2 regions of the Bacteroides sp. RTP21281st1_H5_RTP21281_210402 genome follow, and region 2 is predicted to be linked to the other one. Evidence: riboswitches for the same ligand, from Rfam matches in the RefSeq annotation. Region 2 holds a riboswitch; the other holds the start of a gene.
What was found. Region 2 has a riboswitch for thiamine pyrophosphate ahead of AB5443_RS14260 (TonB-dependent receptor). Riboswitches for the same ligand answer to the same signal wherever they lie in the genome.
Positions count from the first base shown of each region.

Region 1: linked by a shared signal. The riboswitch ahead of thiS (sulfur carrier protein ThiS) and the one ahead of AB5443_RS14260 (TonB-dependent receptor) in region 2 are both predicted to bind thiamine pyrophosphate.

Region 1 covers NZ_JBCOWR010000004.1:294,851-305,990, reverse strand. The annotation lists gene AB5443_RS08425 (ATP-dependent helicase) at 1-481, opposite strand, end outside; gene AB5443_RS08420 (RHS repeat protein) at 628-2,367, shown strand; gene AB5443_RS08415 (superoxide dismutase) at 2,443-3,060, shown strand; TPP riboswitch at 3,193-3,286, shown strand; gene thiS (sulfur carrier protein ThiS) at 3,347-3,547, shown strand; gene AB5443_RS08405 (thiamine phosphate synthase) at 3,552-4,169, shown strand; gene AB5443_RS08400 (thiazole synthase) at 4,333-5,109, shown strand; gene thiC (phosphomethylpyrimidine synthase ThiC) at 5,144-6,826, shown strand; gene thiH (2-iminoacetate synthase ThiH) at 6,918-8,042, shown strand; gene AB5443_RS08385 (HesA/MoeB/ThiF family protein) at 8,047-8,739, shown strand; gene AB5443_RS08380 (thiamine phosphate synthase) at 8,801-9,409, shown strand; gene AB5443_RS08375 (porin family protein) at 9,517-10,086, opposite strand; gene AB5443_RS08370 (outer membrane beta-barrel protein) at 10,279-10,794, opposite strand; gene ppdK (pyruvate, phosphate dikinase) at 11,009-11,140, opposite strand, start outside.
Region 2 covers NZ_JBCOWR010000009.1:50,112-61,251, reverse strand. The annotation lists gene AB5443_RS14305 (SUMF1/EgtB/PvdO family nonheme iron enzyme) at 1-4, opposite strand, end outside; partial or broken gene AB5443_RS14300 (hypothetical protein) at 50-626, opposite strand; gene AB5443_RS14295 (endoribonuclease L-PSP) at 657-1,751, opposite strand; gene AB5443_RS14290 (YVTN family beta-propeller repeat-containing protein) at 1,763-3,520, opposite strand; gene AB5443_RS14285 (IclR family transcriptional regulator) at 3,550-4,350, opposite strand; gene AB5443_RS14280 (Lrp/AsnC family transcriptional regulator) at 4,480-4,950, opposite strand; gene AB5443_RS14275 (O-acetylhomoserine aminocarboxypropyltransferase/cysteine synthase family protein) at 5,129-6,415, shown strand; gene AB5443_RS14270 (hypothetical protein) at 6,490-6,729, shown strand; gene AB5443_RS14265 (mechanosensitive ion channel family protein) at 6,848-7,753, opposite strand; TPP riboswitch at 7,884-7,980, shown strand; gene AB5443_RS14260 (TonB-dependent receptor) at 7,981-10,263, shown strand; gene pnuC (nicotinamide riboside transporter PnuC) at 10,277-10,891, shown strand; gene AB5443_RS14250 (thiamine diphosphokinase) at 10,888-11,140, shown strand, end outside.

The DNA of each region.
Region 1 (11,140 bases), on a different contig from region 2:
TGGCAGCATATCCCGTAGGAGTGACCAGATGATTCTTGGCATTGGAAATGCGGGATTGTACGATACCCGGTTTATAGGTCTTTTCGTCAAGCCCCATCTCTTTGATGATGGAACGGAGCAGGCTTTTACTGTCCGCCGTATCATAAATGGTAAACTGGGAGGTAAATCCGATATGTTGCGCTTCGGCACGAAGAATACGGGAGAATATGGAATGGAAAGTCCCCATCCACAAATAACGTGCCCGCTCCATACCTACCTGGCGGGCAATACGCTCTTTCATCTCACGGGCTGCCTTATTGGTAAAGGTCAGCGCGAGGATGTTCCACGGATTGTAACCGTTCTCCAGCAAATAGGCGATTTTATAAGTCAATACGCGCGTCTTCCCCGAACCCGCACCGGCTATCACCAGTGAAGGCCCGTCATTATAAGTCACTGCTGCACACTGACTCTCATTCAATTCCTCTATATAATTGGTACTCATAACAGCATTATAAAAACAATGAGGTTTTTTAACAAACCCTCGGCGTTCAATTTTGTTCTCAATACAAAAGTATAACATTCATTCGAGAATGAAGGTATTTTTATGATTTTTCATCACTAACTATTTTAACCTAACCCCCAAAAGCAATGAAAAGAGGTATATTTTTATCAATTATTTTAGGTTTGTGCCTGGTCGCCTGCATTCCACAGGCTATGGCACAGAAACAGAGCCGGTTGGAAAAACTGCTCAGGTATCTGAATGACAACGACGCTGACAAATGGCAGAAGAACCGCGAAAAGGTAGACGATGAAACGCAGGCATATTATGCCGAGGAACTGGCTTTACTAGATGTCCTCAACGACCTGTGGAACAAACAGAGCGAACAGGCCGCCACCGACTATTTCGGATGCTACGAGAAAGCCGCCAAAGCCTATTTTCCCAACATCTGCGACGAGGAGAAGATACAGCTTTCCAACGTGCAGGACAAGGCGGAGCAATCTATCGTCTATATTTTAGAGGCTTCGAAAGATCAGATTCCTTTCAGCCGGACACTGATGGACAGTATCCGTTCAAGCGGTTATCCCGCAGATTCCGCACTGATACAGAAGTTACGGGATATCCGCGAAATGTCACTACTGGAAGGTATGCTGAAAACACCTGCATCCGGCACTTATCAGACGTACATGACCGAGTATCCGAACGGAAAATTCATCTCCCAAGTCAATGCCGCCGAAAACAAACGGCTTTATCAGATTGTGAAGAGTAATCCGACACCGGAGAATTTCAAAGCTTTCTTTGATAATCCCGCCATGCAAAAATTCTTCACGGATAAGGATACCCGCCCGTTCCTGGGTGAAGTGCAAGCGTTATACGACAATTACCTGTTCCATAGCATTGACAGCTTACGGGAAGGGGGAAATGCAACGGCTATCCGGCAAATCATCGACGACTACAAGCGCACACCTTATCTGGATACCGCGGCGCGTACGCATCTGAATGATTTGGAATATCTTAGTGAGAAAGCGGATTTCGAGCTTTTAAAGCCGGCGATAGTCAGTTCTGAATCTTTGAGTCTGTTGCAGGAATTTCTTTGTACGCACAAATACAAGGAGTTTCGTGACCAGGCCAATGCGTTACGGACACCGTTTATCTTGCAAACAATCATCTCCACTCCCACTTCCGTGAAATATTATAATGCGGGACGACTGATAAAGTCTGCCGAAAACGACAGTACGGGGAATATCTCTACCACTTATTCATATGACGATAAGGGACAACTCATCTCCACGTTATCATTGACCATGAAAAACGGGCAGGCAAGCAATGAAATGCAGACAAACAGGCTGTACGACCCGCAAGGTCACTGCATCTTTGAAGTACAGACGAACCCGAAGACCAAGACGGACGTTTACCGGCGAACACGCCGTATCGGTGCCGATGGAAGCATCGAGAGCGATTCTCTAAGATATGCGGATGGCAGACTCATCATAAGTACTTATGATAAGCAGGGCTTATTGACCGAAGCCAAAGAGTATAATAAGAACGGAGAGCTCCAAGGCTACACCGCAAACAAATATGATGACAAAGGCAGATTGATTGCCTCACAACATCAGAACTTACTGTTCGCCAACTCGTCCGACCAGATTATTTCACAGAAAGATGCTTATGAATATGACAAATACGGTTACCTGACGCAGATTGTCTACCAGCGGATTATGGGCAACAACCAGAAAACGTCCGGCTGCCTGACTTGCTTGTACGATAAATACGGTAACCGGATTGATGGAAATTCTTACTATGAATATGACAATACGGGACAATGGATTTGCCGCACGAACCGGGACAACCCGAAAGAAGTGGAACGGATACAGTATATTTATAAATAAAACAAGATACTGTGAACATTTTGCGGAAGGCTTCTGTTATTATAGTATAACAAGCCAATTAAAACTTGTAACATTATGAATACTATATTAATGTCTTTAATTATGATGACCATGACTTACGAAATGCCTAAACTTCCTTACGCAAACAATGCGTTGGAACCTGTAATCAGTCAGCAAACGATAGATTTCCATTACGGAAAACATCTACAAACGTATGTAAATAATCTGAACAGCCTCGTACCGGGAACAGAATATGAAGGTAAAACGGTGGAAGAAATCGTTGCCGCAGCACCGGACGGAGCTATATTCAATAACGCCGGACAAGTATTGAACCACAATCTGTATTTCCTGCAATTTGCCCCGAAACCTGCGAAGAAGGAACCGGCAGGCAAACTGGGAGAAGCCATCAAACGTGACTTCGGCAGCTTTGAAAACTTCAAGAAAGAATTCAACGCAGCAGCAGTAGGATTGTTCGGTTCGGGATGGGCTTGGTTGTCCGTTGACAAAGACGGCAAACTGCACATCACTAAAGAAGGAAACGGAAGCAACCCTGTACGTGCCGGATTGAAACCGCTTCTCGGATTCGATGTGTGGGAACACTCCTATTATCTGGATTACCAAAACCGCCGTGCCGACCACGTAAACGCCCTGTGGAACATCATCGACTGGGATGTGGTTGAAAAAAGAATGTAACCGGACTTACTGACTAAACTATACTAATGAAAAGGTCGTTGTGAAAATCACAGCGGCCTTTTTTTACGACAATAATGAAAAAAAACTACTGATTTAGTGTTTTTCTGTTTCTTTTTCGCTTACTTTGCCCCCGTAAAGACAAAGGGGTGCCCCATGAGGGGCTGAGATTATACCCTAGGAACCTGATGCAGTTAGTACTGACGTAGGGATTGTGTTTCTTCTTATCGCCTTTCCATAAAAGCACGCTCTTTGTATTTACTTTCAACTTATTTATTCTGATAGGACAATGAAAGTACAAGTGAACAACAAAGAGGTGGAAATTATTCCTGACTCTACCCTTACACAACTGACAGCACAACTCGAACTTCCGGTTCAGGGTATCGCTATCGCCGTGAACAACAAAATGATTCCCCGCACTGAATGGGAGCGTTTCATGCTGCATGAGAATGACAGTCTGGTAATTATCAAGGCAGCTTGCGGAGGATAAAGTGATGGTCAGCCTACAATTTATCACGCATCAGACCGAACGGTATTCATACCTCGAATCGGCACGTATGGCACTCGAAGGCGGGTGCAAATGGATTCAACTACGCATGAAGGATGCTCCTCCCGAGGAAGTGGAATCGGTGGCGCTGCAACTGAAACCGCTTTGTAAAGAGTACGAAGCTATCCTCATCCTTGACGACCACGTCGAACTGGCCAAAAAGCTGGAAGTGGACGGTGTGCACCTGGGTAAAAAGGATATGCCTATCGACCAGGCACGGCAGACACTCGGAGAAGCCTTTATCATCGGCGGCACGGCAAACACATTTGAAGATGTCGTACAGCATTATCGCGCCGGAGCCGACTATCTCGGCATCGGGCCTTTCCGGTTCACCACTACCAAAAAGAATCTAAGCCCTATACTGGGCTTGGAAGGATATTCGTCCATCCTTTCCCAAATGAAGGAAGCGAATATCGGACTGCCCGTAGTGGCTATCGGTGGAATCACCAACGAGGATATTCCTGATATTCTCCGCACAGGAGTCAACGGGATTGCCATGTCCGGCACGATTCTCCGGGCGGAAAATCCGGTAGAGGAAACACGTAGAATCATTGAAAGTGATTAATAATTTGTCAGATGATAAATGAAAATTTAATTCAGACAGAAGAACAAAAGAACATAAAATAAAACAGTAGTTCAATAACAGCAAAATAACTATCTAAGCGCAGCTCTTTATGTTCTTTTGTTCTTCTGTCCAAAATTTGAATAATCAACTAAAATACATAGACATGGAAAAGTTAGTAATTGCGGGACGTGAGTTTGACTCACGCCTTTTCCTTGGAACAGGAAAATTCAATTCCAATGAAGTAATGGAACAGTCCATTCTGGCTTCAGGCACAGAAATGGTGACGGTTGCCATGAAACGTATCGACATGGACAATAAAGAGGACGACATGCTGAAACATATTATCCATCCGAATATCCAGTTATTGCCCAATACTTCCGGTGTACGTGATGCGGAAGAAGCTGTTTTTGCCGCACAGATGGCGCGTGAAGCGTTCGGTACGAACTGGCTGAAACTGGAAATTCATCCCGATCCCCGTTATCTGCTCCCCGACTCTATCGAAACACTGAAGGCTACGGAAGAGTTGGTAAAACTGGGCTTTATCGTATTGCCTTATTGCCAGGCAGACCCTGTACTTTGCAAACGGTTGGAAGAAGCCGGCGCGGCTACCGTTATGCCTCTCGGTGCTCCGATTGGCACGAATAAGGGATTGCAAACCAAAGAATTCCTACAAATTATTATCGAGCAGGCAGGTGTCCCCGTTGTTGTTGATGCCGGTATCGGCGCGCCAAGCCATGCTGCCGAAGCCATGGAACTGGGTGCTTCTGCCGTATTGGTAAATACGGCAATCGCCGTTGCCGGAAACCCGGTAGAGATGGCAAAGGCTTTCAAAGCTGCTACCGAAGCCGGACGGCGGGCTTACGAAGCGGGATTAGGACTGCAAGCGGACAATTTTATAGCTGAAGCAAGCTCACCTCTGACTGCTTTCCTGGATAAATAATATGAATGAGTAGCTGACTACTAAAAGAACAATTATGGAACAAAGAATAAAATTTCCCCGCTCCCAAAAAGTATATTTGCCCGGCAAACTTTATCCGGATATCCGTGTAGCCATGCGGAAAGTGGAGCAAGTGCCCAGCGTCAGTTTTGAAGGTGAAGAAAAGATTGCGACACCGAATCCCGAAGTATATATATATGATACCAGCGGCCCGTTCAGCGACACGGATATGAGTATCGACCTTAAAAAAGGGTTACCGCGAATGCGTGAAGAATGGATTGTAAGTCGCGGTGATGTGGAACAACTTCCCGAAATTACATCCGAATACGGACGCATGAGACGGGATGACAAGAGTCTCGACCACCTGCGTTTTGAACATATCGCCCTGCCTTATCGTGCAAAAAAAGGGGAAGCTATCACCCAAATGGCATATGCCAAAAGAGGAATCATCACTCCCGAGATGGAGTATGTGGCTATCCGTGAGAATATGAACTGTGAGGAATTGGGAATAAAAAGCCATATCACTCCCGAGTTTGTCCGCAAGGAGATTGCGGAAGGACGTGCCGTACTGCCTGCCAATATCAATCACCCGGAAGCTGAACCGATGATTATCGGACGCAACTTTCTAGTGAAAATCAATACGAATATCGGAAACTCCGCTACTACTTCGAGCATTGACGAAGAAGTGGAAAAAGCATTGTGGAGTTGCAAATGGGGCGGTGATACGTTGATGGATCTCTCTACGGGAGAAAATATCCATGAAACACGCGAGTGGATTATCCGCAATTGCCCCGTTCCGGTCGGCACGGTTCCTATCTATCAGGCGCTCGAAAAAGTAAACGGCGTGGTGGAAGACCTGACATGGGAAATCTACCGGGACACTTTGATTGAACAATGCGAGCAGGGAGTGGATTACTTTACGATTCATGCGGGTATCCGCCGCCATAATGTACACCTTGCCGATAATCGCCTGTGTGGTATTGTCAGTCGCGGGGGAAGTATTATGAGTAAATGGTGCCTGGTGCATGACCAGGAGAGTTTCTTGTACGATCACTTCGATGATATTTGCGATATCCTGGCAGAGTATGATGTAGCGGTGTCTCTGGGAGACGGACTTCGTCCGGGTTCTATCTACGATGCCAACGATGAAGCTCAGTTTGCAGAACTGGATACGATGGGAGAACTCGTGCTCCGTGCCTGGGAGAAGAATGTCCAGGCATTTATCGAAGGCCCCGGCCATGTTCCGATGCACAAGATTAAAGAGAATATGGAACGTCAGATTGAGAAATGCCACGATGCGCCGTTCTACACGCTCGGCCCGTTGGTGACGGATATTGCTCCGGGATACGACCATATCACTTCCGCTATCGGTGCCGCACAAATCGGATGGCTGGGTACGGCAATGCTTTGTTATGTGACTCCGAAGGAACATCTTGCCCTGCCGGACAAAGAGGATGTCCGTGTAGGAGTTATCACCTACAAGATAGCTGCTCATGCCGCCGACCTTGCCAAAGGGCATCCGGGTGCACAGGTACGTGACAACGCATTGAGCAAAGCGCGTTATGAATTCCGTTGGAAAGACCAGTTCGACTTGTCACTCGACCCGGAACGGGCACAGACTTATTTCCGTGCAGGACACCATATCGACGGAGAATATTGTACGATGTGCGGCCCTAACTTCTGTGCGATGCGATTATCACGTGACTTAAAGAAACGATGAACGGAATAGTGATTAGTGATTAACCCGCAAAAGGACATCACTAATCACTCACAGCAACCATTAATCACTAAAAAACTAATCACTAATAAAAATGTTCTCTGACGAATTAGAAAAAATATCCTGGGAAGAGACGACAAAAGCCATCTATTCCAAAACTGATGCTGATGTACGCCGTGCATTAGGCAAGAAAGAACATTTGGACGTCAACGACTTTATGGCGCTGATTTCGCCTGCCGCCACTCCTTACCTTGAAGTGATGGCACGCCTTAGCCAAAAATATACAATGGAGCGGTTTGGCAAGACCATCTCTATGTTTGTGCCGCTCTACCTGACTAATTCATGTACCAATTCCTGTGTCTATTGCGGTTTTCATATCAGTAACCCGATGAAAAGAACGATACTGACCGAGGAAGAGATAATCAATGAATACAAGGCTATCAAACGGCTGGCTCCTTTTGAGAATCTTCTGCTCGTGACGGGTGAGAATCCTGCGGTAGCCGGAGTTCCGTACATCGCCCGTGCACTGGATTTGGCAAAGCCTTATTTCAGTAATCTGCAAATCGAGGTGATGCCGCTTAAAGCGGAAGAATATAAGGAACTGACGGAGCATGGACTGAACGGAGTAATTTGTTTTCAGGAGACTTATAATAAGTCAAACTACAAGACGTATCATCCAAGAGGCATGAAGTCAAAATTCGAATGGCGTGTGGATGGGTTCGACCGCATGGGACAGGCAGGCGTGCACAAGATTGGCATGGGTGTCCTGATCGGACTGGAAGAATGGCGGACAGATGTCACCATGATGGCTTATCATCTGCGTTATCTGCAAAAGCATTACTGGAAAACAAAATACAGCGTCAACTTCCCGCGTATGCGCCCGTCGGAGAATGGCGGTTTCCAACCGAACGTAATCATGAACGACCGGGAACTGGCTCAACTGACATTCGCCATGCGTATCTTCGACCATGATGTGGACATCTCTTATTCTACCCGTGAAAGTGCTGAAATCCGGAATAACATGGCTACACTGGGTGTAACGACCATGAGTGCGGAAAGTAAAACAGAACCGGGAGGATATTACAGTTATCCACAGACACTGGAACAATTTCATGTCAGCGATGAACGGAAAGCGGTGGAGGTTGAACGTGATTTGAGAAAGTTAGGACGTGAACCGATTTGGAAGGATTGGGATCAGTCTTTCGATTTTAAAAGATAAACGGATGCGGTACGACAGACAAACGATTCTTCCCGAAATAGGAGAAGAAGGTCAGAAGAAACTGTTGGATGCCAAAGTTCTCATAGTAGGCGTGGGAGGGTTAGGCTCTCCCATCGCCCTCTATCTGGCGGGTGCTGGTGTAGGCTGTATCGGGTTGGTGGATGACGATGTGGTAAGCATCAGCAATCTGCAACGGCAAGTGCTCTATTCCGAGAAAGAACTGGGTAAGTCCAAGGCAATATGTGCGGCGGAGCGACTATCCGCCCTTAACAGTGAAATCAAGGTACAGCCCTACTCCACCCGGTTGACCGAGGATAATGCTCGTGATATTATCAGGGAATACGATATGGTCGCAGATGGTTGCGATAACTTCGCCACACGCTATCTGATTAATGATATTTGCATCGAACAGGGAAAGCCGTATATATACGGTGCTATCTGCGGTTTTGAAGGACAAGTTTCGGTATTCAATTTTGGAAAACGGAAGAAAAATTACCGTGATCTCTATCCTGACGAAGAAGAAATGAAGCGGATACCACCGCCACCGAAGGGTGTGATGGGAATTACTCCCGCCGTTGTAGGAAGCATTGAAGCTACGGAAGTTCTGAAAGTTATTGGTGGATTTGGCGATGTTTTGGCAGGTGAACTATGGACTATTGACTTGCGTACATTGCAATCTAACAAATTTTCACTATAAACGTTGGTTTCTGATATAGTTAATCACTAACTTTGCTAAACAATCCAAGTTAACAAAGGAAATGAAATTAATTGTAGTCACCACACCCACTTTCTTCGTTGAAGAAGATAAGATTATTACTGCTCTTTTCGAAGAGGGCCTGGATATCCTACATCTTAGAAAACCGGAAACTCCGGCCATGTATTCAGAACGATTACTGACTCTTATCCCGGAAAAATATCACCGACGCATTGTCACGCACGAGCATTTTTATCTGAAGGAGGAATTCAACCTGATGGGGATTCACTTGAATGCGCGAAATCCGAAAGAGCCTCACGACTATGCGGGGCACGTCAGTTGTTCTTGCCACTCCGTCGAAGAAGTAAAAAATAGAAAGCATTTCTATGATTATGTTTTCATGAGCCCTGTCTATGACAGTATCTCTAAAGTGAATTATTATTCTACATATACTGCCGAAGAATTGCGTGAAGCCCAAAAGGCTAAAATCATTGATTCCAAAGTGATGGCATTGGGGGGTATCAATGAAGACAATCTGCTGGAAATTAAAGATTTCGGTTTTGGGGGAGCTGTCATACTGGGTGACCTTTGGAACAGGTTTGATGCTTGCTCGGATCAGAATTATCTGGCGGTGATCGAGCATTTCAAGAAGTTGAAGAAATTGTCGGATTAAAGAAAGAAGTTTATCAAAATTGATAGTGTACCTTCAATAATATAAGAAAAGCCGTTGCGAATCATCTTCTGCAACGGCTTTCCTTTTCTTTATATCCTGTTCTGTTATCAGAACTTGTATCCTACAATGATAGAGAAGTTCATGTTTTTAGGATTGCCAACTTTTTGTACATCTACCAAACCGAATTGGCCATCCAAGCCTGCAATAATTCTGCCGAATTCCAATGCTACTCCAACACCAAGACCTGCATCAAAACGCTTAATTCCATCATCACCGAAAGTATCTTCCTTATATTCCACATTACCCATATCAGCTTTCGTTTTTCCAGCAACACCACATGAAAAATAAGGCCCTGCATTAACCACAAGATTCGTATTATCAGCTACATTGAAACGAGCCGCCGCCATTACTGGTAATTCCAGATAATAAGCATTGATTGTAACTTCATCTTTCTTAGCACCTTTACCAGTCAGAAATAGAGAAGGTTGCAATGACCATGTGTCATCAAAAGCATATTCAAAACCGCCACCAAGTTTGAAACCAACTTTTGCATTCAAATCAAGATCACCTGTATAATTACTAAAGTTCATACCAACCTTGGCATTCCAACCTGTAATCTGAGAAAAACCTGCTACTGAAATCAGCGCAAATAATACAAATAAAACACTCTTCTTCATAATTTTAAAGTTTTAAATTAATACTCAAGGATTTTATTTTCCTTATTGTTTAACAATACAAATGTATAATTGTAATTCGTATTAAACAACTTTTTCGTTAACAAATGCGTAAATTATAGAGTTTATACATAAAGAAAGGGAATTCCCTATTTTAGAGAACTCCCTTTCCTATTTTTTGTTCGGTCTTTCTTATCAGAATTCGTAGTGGAATCCAAATGACAAGTCTTCGCTACTCAGTTTAAGACCGAAAGAATCTCCGGAAGTATTTATGTTTCTACGATAGCCCAAGAAACCATACTTGGCAACGAAAGAGAAATGCTTGTTCAGTTTCACGGCAATACCCGGTCTGATACCGATCTGTCCTGCTTTGCTGGTATCACCATCTTTGATTTTCACAAAGCCGAGAGCAGCAGTTCCGTCCATAAACAGACGAACAGCACTGTTCTGATAATAAGACCAACGAACATACGGAGCTACAAATACTGCATTGGCAGTTACGCCTTCATCATATTCATGTGAATAATTCAACTCAGCACCCAATGCCCATGTTTTATTAAAGTTATATCCGATTTCCGGAGCCACTTTAAATGATGTAGTGTTGTCCGTGCTGTTACGCCAAACGTTCAAAGATCCGCCTACGTAAATGTCCTGTGCTTTTACAGCGATAGCCACCAACATGATAACTACCAATAATAAACTCTTTTTCATCTTCTTGTTTTTTTTAATTATACCATTAGACCCCATTTAGATCCGTTTCCGGGGTGCAAAAGTATAACCCTTTTTTCGTTAAAACAACTTTTTAGTTAGTTTTTTATAAAATACACAATTTTCGGTTTGTACAAAATAAAATAGACTGCAAATACTTTCACAAGTATTTACAGCCTATTTATCAGATAGTCAAGTACCTAACCAGTGTATTCAACTATCCCTCAATAGCTGCCTGAGCCGCCGCCAATCTTGCGATAGGCACGCGGAATGGAGAACAACTAACGTAGTTTAATCCCACTCTGTGGCAGAACTTCACTGAAGAAGGTTCACCACCATGTTCACCACA
Region 2 (11,140 bases):
TCATGGTGGTTTGTTTCAGTCGAATCTATGCTAATTCGAAATATTCAGTTTATAACGCAGCAGTCGGATGAGTGAAACGCAGTCCGGCATTATCATGGTAGTTGGCCCATTCACAGACAACAGCCCCTTCCGGCCCTGCCATCATAAAGTGAAAGGTTTCCATTTCTTTCAAGCGTAAGATATCCCCTACTTCCTGTTTTACACAATTCTTGCTTTTAATAGGGCCATGCGTGGAAGGAATTGCCGGAATGTCCGGAGTAGTCTCTCCTATCTCCGAGAAGTTGTAAACCCATCCTTTCTCTACCATCCATGATTCATGTTTGGCCGGGAAGTCCGTTTTCACATGAGCATGTTCAGGAATCATCTGTCCCGGAAGTAAATAAATGGCATGGGCGAAATAGCCGTATGTCGGGTCGTTAATCCAAAAGATACCGCCCATACCCACATTCTCGAAATCTCCTAAGCCAAAGTCCGTCACCCACATATTTTCAGCCATAAAATCCGGTAAAGGGAATGTTATAGTGAACAAACATTGCCTTCATTGCTTCAATTGCAGTCTCTTGCTGGAACACGCCGTTCTTATAGAAATCGGCATTAGTGTACTTTTTCAAATTAGTCATCGTTTTTATCTGTTATTATTTATATTAGTATCGTATTTATTCTATCGCTATTCCTTCTATTTCAATTAATAACTCTTCCCTGCATACGCCGGCTTGCAGGTAGGAAACGGGAATATTCAGTCCATAGCTCTCAAGTTCCCGCCTTGCAACCTCATAATCCGACTTGTTCTTCAGGTAGACACGCAACATCACCAAACGAGCATCATCTATTAATTGGGCGATATTCTCCATCGTAATCTGTAACTGACGTTCCAAGCCGACCCCTTTCAGGCTTTCTTCTCCGCGGATAGCGGCTGTTCCTGAAATATAAACCAAACGCCGGTCATGAAAAGTCATGCTCTTGGCACGTTCAAATTTCGGAGTAGTCTTTTTCTGTCGGGCTTCTTCGAGCACTTGTCCGGAATAGGCATGGGCGGCAACCTGTAATTTATTGTCAATAGGAGTGGCGAAAGCATCAGACGTATGAAACACCGCCGCATCCACATCAATCAAAATACCGCCCAGATCCATGCCGATTCCCGTAGCGGCAGGATAGCCTTTCGACCAGTCGCTTTCCGCATAGAATGCTGTACGCACATTGTTAAATGACTGGTAGTGCTGACCCGCTCCGTCATATCCGGTTATCTGTTCTATATAATTCCATTGGCGAATAATGCTGTTGACAGGAAACGATTCCTTATCCAATACACCCTTCAATTGCCGGAAAGCCGCTACCGACTGTTGTTCCCTGTCCGTACAGGATTCATCCCCTTGAAATCTGCCCGCAAAAAGGAAACGTCCCGATTCATTTTCCACCAATACATAAGGAATGTCCTCATAGCAGCGGTATGAAATCCGTTCGTCCGTATCGGGACGGTAACTATGCACTTCCAATACTAGAGATGCATCCAATACCGGTTGTGAGACATAGCTAAGTGCAGGCTCGCAATCTCCGAAGAAACGACGTACCTTCATCTTGAAAATCTGACGCCAGGCGACATATTCTTCTTCCAAAGCAGGCGTACCGAATAAAATCAGGCGTAGCACACTCTCTTTTTCGGGCAACTGCAACAATAAATCGTCTATCATGGACGAAAAATCATTTGCAGAAGCAACGTACAGGGAGTAATGTATTTTATCGCAATAATTCATAAGCCTTCTTCTTACAGGGAATTTACATATTCGGTCAACTCTTCTATCTCTTTCTTTGAAACCTTCTTGTCAACTCCATGTTTGTGGACTTCAAATACTTCCTGCATGGTAGCAGCGCGCCCGTCAAACAAATAAGGGGCAGTACGCCAACATTCCACTAATGTAGGTGTATCCCATCCTTTCTCAAATTCTATATCCTCACCAATGCGGTGCATTTTCATATCTGTATAGAAAGGCCCGCTATGACATTCGCCACACTTCAACTTATCAAAGACTTTCCTTCCCGCCTTGGCTTTCTCCGACAACTCTCCGTTTATCAGATACGGACTGGGAACCGGACGCAAAGACTTCATATAAGCATCTACACATTCGGCCATTTCTTCTTCGGGTTCATAGAACTGGATATAGCGGAAACCTGCCCGCACAGCAATTTCGGCTTTGGCACGAATACCCGAAATCATATTGGGTGGTGTCACATGACTATAAAGCATGCTCTTACAATTCTTGGGATTACCTACCCCGTCATTCATCAAGTCCCAGTTCATACCGTCCGTACGACCATCTCCGGGGTGACATCCGTTACAGCTTTGCCATCCTTGATAGCAATGTCCGGCATCATTAAAGTATTTCTCCCCTTTCTGCTCTTTTGTCTCGGTACGTCCCATATTCATGTTAACGGCAGTTACCGACAGCGTATTCACATCTACTATATTCAATATATCGGCAAAGTAGGTGGGAATAATCAGTTTATTACCTGAAATCAGGAGATTGCGCGGCCCGTTGCCCTGCAAAGGAATCCTTTTGCGTAGTCCATAGAGAAAGGTCAAGTCGTAGTCCAAACGACTTTTATCCTCATAACTCCTAAATTTATTCAGCATCCGGGAATGGTCGATGACACTGACTTCGTGTGTTCCGCTATGGGTTGCGTAGATATATTTCTCATCGCAGGCAATTCCCCATATACCGGCAGCCCCGCGGTCGGGCTCGTCCACCAATACAGCTCCTTCAAATTCCTGCTTTTCTACATTGATAATACTAAAGGCACTTGTATTCATCCAGCCCTGCTGTAATTGCGAAGTAGGCACCATAAAACGGCCTAAATTATGAGATACATAAATATACTTGCCATCGGGGGTAATGCATATATTCTTCAAAGCGTTACTGCCATTTGCCAGTTGGATGTCCTTTACTTTGGTAAAGCTCTTCATATCAATAACCGAGACACAGGCTGCCACTACATTCAGGTCTGCCCGCTGCGCAGGCAAGAAATTTGCAACAAACATATATCGTCCGTCTTTACTGAATATGGCAGACAGGGGTTCACGCAAGACTTTCACGCTTCGCACCACTTTACGTGACGCAATATCGATCTCACTTATGGTATTGGCAAATTGGCTACATACATATATATGTTTCTTGTCCGCATCAAATACAGGATAGCAAGCTCCCGAACCGGTAGGAATCACCGCTTCCACTTGTCCCGACTTCAATGACAGCACTTCCAACCGTCCGGTTTTCTCGAAAGTGGTCACATATGCCATATCCCCATCAAGCAAAAGTCCTGTAGGAGTTTCTTTGAACGGATAGGAACGGAGCAGAGTTTTCCCGTCAGCGGCAAAAACATCCAGCCGTTTCGTTCCCTTTTGAGTCATCAATAGTTCTCCTTTTCCATTGACGGCAGTGCCCGTGGTAAAGTAAGGCGGATTTCCGGCCGTTGCGAGGGATATGCCGCAGCCGAGCAAGCAAATTAGTAAAAAGCTCCTTATCATAGTATCTTGTGTTTTTAGGACGTTATCTTTTAAATTCTCCTGTATCCCAGTTCGGCAGAAATCTGCCCGGCTATCTCCTTGACAGTCTGCACGGTGCTTCGCAACTGTTCTTCCGTCAGACGGTCTTTGGGGCCTGAAATCCAAATAGAGCCACAGGGGTATCCCGTATAATTCAGGACAGGTGCACCCACGCAAATCACTCCGCTCAATTCCTCTTCGTTATCCAAAGCATATCCCTGCTGATAAACTTTTTCCAGTTCTTCTAAGTAAGCTTCCCGTGAAGTAATCGTACGGGAATTATAACGGGGGAAAGTCATATAGGAAAGATAACGGTTGCGGACGGTTACAGGCAAATAAGCCATAATGGCTTTTCCCGGTGCGGAGCAGTGCAACTCAAAAGGTTTGCCCGGCGACAATACAAAGCAGAACGCATGATGTCCCCGTGCCTGTTCGATAAAAATGCCTTTTTCGTCTCCCAATACACCGAAACAGGCTGTCTCTTTCGCCCTGTCCCTCAAATCACGCAGATGCGGCAGGACTGTTTCCAACAGATTGTGTTCATTCAGCGCACGGAAACCCAATGTCAGTAATTTCCGGGTTAACTTATAACGCTTGGTATCTTCACTAAAAGAAAGATAATCCAGACGTACCAATGTATTCAGGATGCGGTAGGCGGTAGTCTGCGATATATCAAGCGCCTGCTTGATTTCCTGCAATGTCTCCCCTTCCGACCGTGAAGAAAGATATTCAATCACTGCAATGCCTTTTTCCAAATTAGGCACTTTATAATTATCGTCTGCTTTTTCCAGACTTTGCTCTGTATTTTCCATATTTGGCAACATGTTTTCCACATTTGAAATATCATTCCAGCTTTTGATTAAAAATAGGGATGTTGCTCTTAAATGGAACTACAGATGTGCAAAAAGAAGTTAAGTATGCTGCATAACATATTTAAGAGACTAAATATGTATCCCATATTGATGCTTCACTTCGGCCATCACAAAGGTACTTTCCAACGACCCCAAACTATCAATCGTGCCTAACACATTCAGAATAAACTCCTGATAATATTTCATATTAGGAGCATGAATTTTCAGCAGGTAATCATAGCTGCCCGATATGTTATAGCATTCGGTCACTTCAGGAATATCCTGTATGATTCGGGTAAATTCAGCAGCAATATCCCGATTCAGCCGTCTGAGCTTCACACTACAAAACACCACAAATCCCTGATTCAGTTTTTCCGCATCGAGTACGGCGATATACTTCTTTATATAACCGCCACTCTCAAGCCGTTTGAGCCGTTCGAATACAGGGGTTGATGACAAACTCACCCGCGCAGCCAGCTCTTTGGTAGTCAGGCGGGCATTCTCTTGCAAAGTACGGAGTATTTGCAAATCCACTTTATCCAGTTTCTCTAATGTACTCATAGAATAATATTCTTCTAAAAGGTGAATTTAAAGAATGAAGCAAATCATCCATTCTATATAGAAGCACAAAAATAGCATTATTTTCTATATTTTCATCATATATTGTTCGATAACTCCACACACTCTAACTTTGCAAGAAAATAAAGAAAGAATATTAAACCTCAAAAAACATACGATTATGGCAACAAAGAATTTACACTTCGAGACTTTACAAGTACATGTAGGACAAGAACAGGCAGACCCGGCAACAGATGCCCGTGCAGTACCTATCTATCAGACTACTTCTTATGTATTCCACAATTCAGCTCACGCTGCCGCACGTTTCGGCCTGCAAGACCCTGGAAATATCTACGGTCGTCTGACTAACTCTACACAGGGAGTTTTTGAACAACGCGTAGCCGCCCTTGAAGGTGGAGTAGCCGGACTGGCAGTTGCTTCGGGTGCTGCCGCCATCACTTATGCTTTCGAGAATATCACCCGTGCAGGCGACCATATCGTAGCAGCCAAAACCATCTATGGCGGAAGTTATAATCTGCTGGCACATACGCTGCCCAGTTATGGTATCACAACTACTTTCGTTGACCCAAGCGATTTATCCAACTTCGAGAAAGCGATTCAGGAGAATACAAAAGCGGTATTTATTGAGACACTGGGTAATCCGAATTCCAATATCATAGATATAGAAGCCGTAGCCGAAATTGCCCACCGTCACAAGATTCCTTTGATTATCGACAATACATTCGGTACTCCTTATTTAATCCGTCCCATTGAACATGGAGCAGATATCGTGGTACATTCAGCAACTAAATTCATTGGTGGGCACGGGTCGTCACTGGGTGGAGTGATTGTTGATTCCGGCAAGTTCGACTGGGTAGCTTCCGGCAAGTTTCCACAACTTACCGAACCAGACCCTTCCTATCATGGAGTACGTTTTGTAGACGCTGCCGGTACAGCCGCTTACGCTATCCGTATCCGTGCTATTCTGTTGCGTGATACCGGAGCAACTATCAGTCCGTTCAACGCTTTCATCCTGTTGCAAGGACTTGAAACTCTTTCATTACGTGTAGAACGCCATGTGGAAAACGCATTGAAAGTTGTGAATTTCTTAAACAATCATCCGAAGGTGAAGAAAGTGAATCATCCGTCATTGCCCAGTCACCCCGACCATGCCTTGTATCAGCGTTATTTCCCGAATGGCGCAAGCTCCATCTTTACTTTCGAAGTAAAAGGCGGACAGGAAGAGGCACATCGTTTTATCGACAGTCTAGAGATATTCTCACTGCTTGCCAATGTTGCCGATGTAAAATCGCTCGTAATTCATCCTGCAAGCACTACCCACTCACAACTTAACGCACAGGAACTTGTCGAACAGGAAATCTATCCGGGCACAGTCCGCCTGTCCATCGGAACGGAGCATATTGATGATTTGATTGCCGACCTGGAACAGGCACTTGCCAAAATCTAAGACACAGCGGTTTATGTATGAACTTTCCGTCACTGTGGAACGTTATAACAATATAACATTAAAACATTGCAGTTATGGAAAAATATTTAATACACAGCAACGAACTGCATCTGATAGACGCAGAGAAAATCCATCAGGCCGTGGAAAAGATGGTGGAGTCACTCGATTTAGCCGCAGGTTCTACTACCAATTTCGACCTCTATCAGGTTGTAGAAGACTACTTTAAAGACCTTGAGAAGAGAAGGAAAATTAACCACGTACTGGGAATCAAAGAGGATAGATACGAACTGGTCGAAGACTTCGGCATCAAATAAGAGAAATTTCATTCATCACACCAGACAAGTTTTCTATAATAAATAAGGAAAGAGCCCCATTTTCAATGAAGCTCTCTCCTTTTTATTATAGACTATTTTATTATATATTTTACAATAATCAGTTCCCTTGATGTACGGTAAGCTGCGGGAACGGGAAATTGATTCCTTTTTCATTAAAGGTTTCGTAGATAGCCTTGTTAATATCAAAATATACTCCCCAATAGTCGCCACTGTTCACCCATACACGGGCTATGACATTCACACTGCTGGCATCCAACGCATGAAGGGCGATAAACGGAGCGGGATCGTTCAGGATACGTGAATCGGCAGCCAGTATGTCACGGACAATTTGCTGCACCTTATTATAATCTTCCCCGTAGTCGATACCGACAATCCATTCCACACGACGGGTAGTCTGCGTGTTATAGTTGGTCACTACTCCGCTGCTCATTGCGCCATTTGGAATATAAATCACCTTATTGTCTCCCGTAGCCAGGATAGTATGGAAGATCTGAATTTCCTTCACTGTCCCCGAAACGCCCTGGCTTTCAATCCAGTCACCAACTTTGTAAGGTTTGAACAGCAGCACGATCAGTCCACCGGCAAAATTCTGCAAGTTACCGGACAGCGCCATACCGACAGCCACACCGGCAGATGCCAACAGAGCCGCGAAGGAAGTAGTTTCGACACCCAGCGCACCGACTACTGAAATGATTAACAGAATAGTCAATGTTATATTTACAAGACTTTTGACAAAGGTCTTAATACTTATATCGACTTTCCGCCTGTCCAGAAGACGTCTGATAAATTTGTTAAGCATTGAAATAAGGAAACGTCCTACGATAAAGACGATTACCGCTATCAAGATACGTTCTCCGGCACGGATACCGAAGTCGACTAATTGTTGGGTTATTAACGAAAGTTTGTCCAAGCCTTCAGCATTGGCTATGGCTTGTTCCATCAATTTATCTGCGGCCACTTGCACGGAATCCGCCGCCTGTGTTGCCTGAAGTAATAGTAGCATAATTTAGAAATGTATTAAAATGAATAAATCGTTGTTTCTCTATTTCAACAAATTACAAAGTTATATTGTTTTTAGCAAATCTAAAAGTTTTTTTTGTTTTACTCCTGCAAAAGCCGTATTTTTGCAACCGATTCACTGGTAGGGGTGCCTTAACATGACGGGCTGAGAACATACCCATAGAATCTGAACCGGGTAATGCCGGCGTAGAGAACTAATTAATAAGCAAGATGAAAAAAATTGGATTGATGGCCGTCGCCTTATTGGGCGCAGGCGTTACTGTCCATGCGCAGACGAGTGCAAAGGACAGTATGAAAGTTGTAAACCTGCAAGAGGTGCAGGTAGTATCCACCCGTGCCACGGCAAAAACTCCGGTGGCATTTACCAACGTTAAAAAAGAACAGATTAGTAAACAGAACTTCGGACAGGATATTCCGTTCCTTTTATCTACCACTCCATCCGTACTGACTACTTCGGATGCAGGAACAGGCGTAGGATATACCGCCATCCGTGTACGTGGTACAGATGCTACCCGCATCAATGTCACCGCCAACGGTATTCCGATGAACGATTCCGAAAGCCACGCCATCTTTTGGGTGAATACTCCCGACTTCGCTTCTTCTCTGGAAGATATGCAGATTCAGCGTGGTGCCGGAACGTCCACCAATGGTTCGGGAGCATTCGGTGCCAGTATCAATATGCGTACACAGAGTATTTCTTCCAAACCTTACGCGGAAGTTTCCGGTTCTTACGGTTCATTCAATACGCATAAGGAAACGGTAAAGGTAGGAACAGGACTGATTAATAAATACTGGGCGTTCGATGCACGCCTTTCAAATATTCAGAGTGACGGCTATCGTGACCGTGCATCATCTGATTTGAAATCATATTTTGTACAAGGCGGATATTTCGGTGAAAACACGACGATTAAGTTTATCACCTTCGGCGGAAAGGAAAAAACTTATCATGCTTGGGATGGTATCAGTAAAGAACAGTTGGAAAATGACCGGACATACAATCCGAATGGAGTGATTCTCGACGATAACAAAGGAAAAGGAAATCCCATCGGTTTCTATGACGACCAAATGGATAATTACCGTCAAACTCATTATCAACTCCTGTTCAATCATATTTTCTCTCCGGCATGGAATTTGAATATCGCTTTTCATTATACCAATGGTTTCGGTTATTATCAGGAGTATAAGAACGGACGCAGCCTGGAAGAATACGGATTGAAGCCTTTCTATCTACCAGGCAATAGCGAGCCGCAGGAGAAAACAAATCTTGTCCGTCAAAAGTTAGTGGATAGTGACTTCGGTGGCGGTATCTTCTCATTGAATTATCAGAACGAGAAACTAAACGCTTCTTTCGGCGGTGCTTTGAACCGATACAGCAACGACCATTATGGAAAAGTACTGTGGGTGAAAAACTACACCGAACAGCTTGCCCCTGACCATGAATATTATCGCAACAACGGTGGAAAAACAGACGGTAATGTCTATTTGAAAGCTAATTATCAGTTGACCGGCGAATTAAGTGCTTACGCCGACCTTCAATATCGCTATATTCACTACACGATTGACGGAGATAACGACAAATGGGATTTCACTGCCACTCCCCCGCACCTACAGCGATTAGACGTGAGAGAGAATTTCAGCTTCTTCAATCCCAAAGCCGGACTTTTCTGGCAAATCAATCCGAATCATAGCGCCTATGCATCCTTTTCGGTAGCACAGAAAGAGCCTACCCGCAACAACTACACGGATGGTATGTTTGAAGAACATCCCACAGCGGAAAAATTACTGGACTATGAACTAGGATACACCTATCGCAACGAATGGTTTACGGCAGGTGTCAACTTGTATTATATGGATTATACCGACCAATTAGTATTGAACGGAAAGACCAATGATATAGGTGAAGCCATGGCAGAAAACGTAAAAAACAGCTACCGCATGGGAATCGAACTGGCATTGGGCGCTAAGTTCAATGACTGGCTGCGTTGGGATATCAACGGAACATGGAGCAAAAACCGTATCAAGAACTATGTGGGTTATGTGTATGACCAAAGTTTGGTGAATGGAGTAACCGATGATTTATGGACACAAACAGCGATTGAAGGTGGCAATAGTCCTATCGCTTTCTCCCCTTCTTTTATTGGAAACAGTTTGATTACTCTCGGCAGCAACGGGTTGGAAATTTCTTTCCAGTCACAGTATGTCAGCCGCCAGTATCTCGACAACTTCGGTACAAAGGAGAATTCACTCGACGCCTATTTTGTTAATCATCTTAGCGCATCGTATTCTTTCCAAACCCGCTACACAAAGGGAATTACAATAGGAGCTACCGTTTATAACCTATTCAACACGAAATATGAAACGAACGGATACTCACAAAGCGTTGCCCTTTACGAAAACGGAGACAAGACAAAGCCGTATGTGATAAAGCACGACCCGCGTTTCTATCCGATGGCAGGTACCAATATACTGGCACATATCACGTTCCGTTTCTAAACAGATTTGAATGATGGAAATGAATTTCCTTGAAATATTCGGTACAATTGTCGGTTTAGTCTACCTGTGGTTGGAATACCGGGCAAGTATCTATCTTTGGATAGCGGGGATTATCATGCCCGCCATCTATATCTTCGTCTATTACAAAGCAGGATTATATGCAGATTTCGGTATCAATATCTACTATCTGATAGCAGCTATTTACGGTTGGTTCTTTTGGATGTGGGGACAACGGAAAGGAAAGCGAAATCAGTCTATCGTTGACCATACAGGGAGTGATAAACCGAAAGCACTCCCTATCGTACATACACCGTGGAAATGCTATCTTCCGCTTTTACTGGTATTTGTCGTTGCATTTTTCGGCATTGCCTGGATATTGATTGAATATACAGATAGCAATGTGCCCTGGCTGGATAGCTTCACCACAGCATTGAGTATCGTCGGTATATGGATGCTGGCACGCAAATATATCGAGCAATGGTTTGCCTGGATTCTCGTAGACATCGTTTGTTGCGGACTGTATATCTATAAAGACCTTTATTTTACCTCTGCTTTATATGGACTTTACTCCATTATAGCTATCTTTGGCTACTTTAAATGGAAAAAATTAATGAGCATACAACAATGATAAGCGAACACTACACTCCCGAAGCCGTAATATTGGCAAATGGTGAATATCCTACTCATCCCTTTCCCCTGCAACTGTTGAAAGAAGCTAAATTCGTAGCTTGTTGTGACGGCGCAGCCAATGAATATATCTCCCGTGGACATACACCGGACGTGATTATCGGCGACGGCGACTCCCTTTCCCCCGAATATAAAGAACTTTTCTCCCCTATTATACATCAGATATCCGACCAGGAAACGAACGACCAAA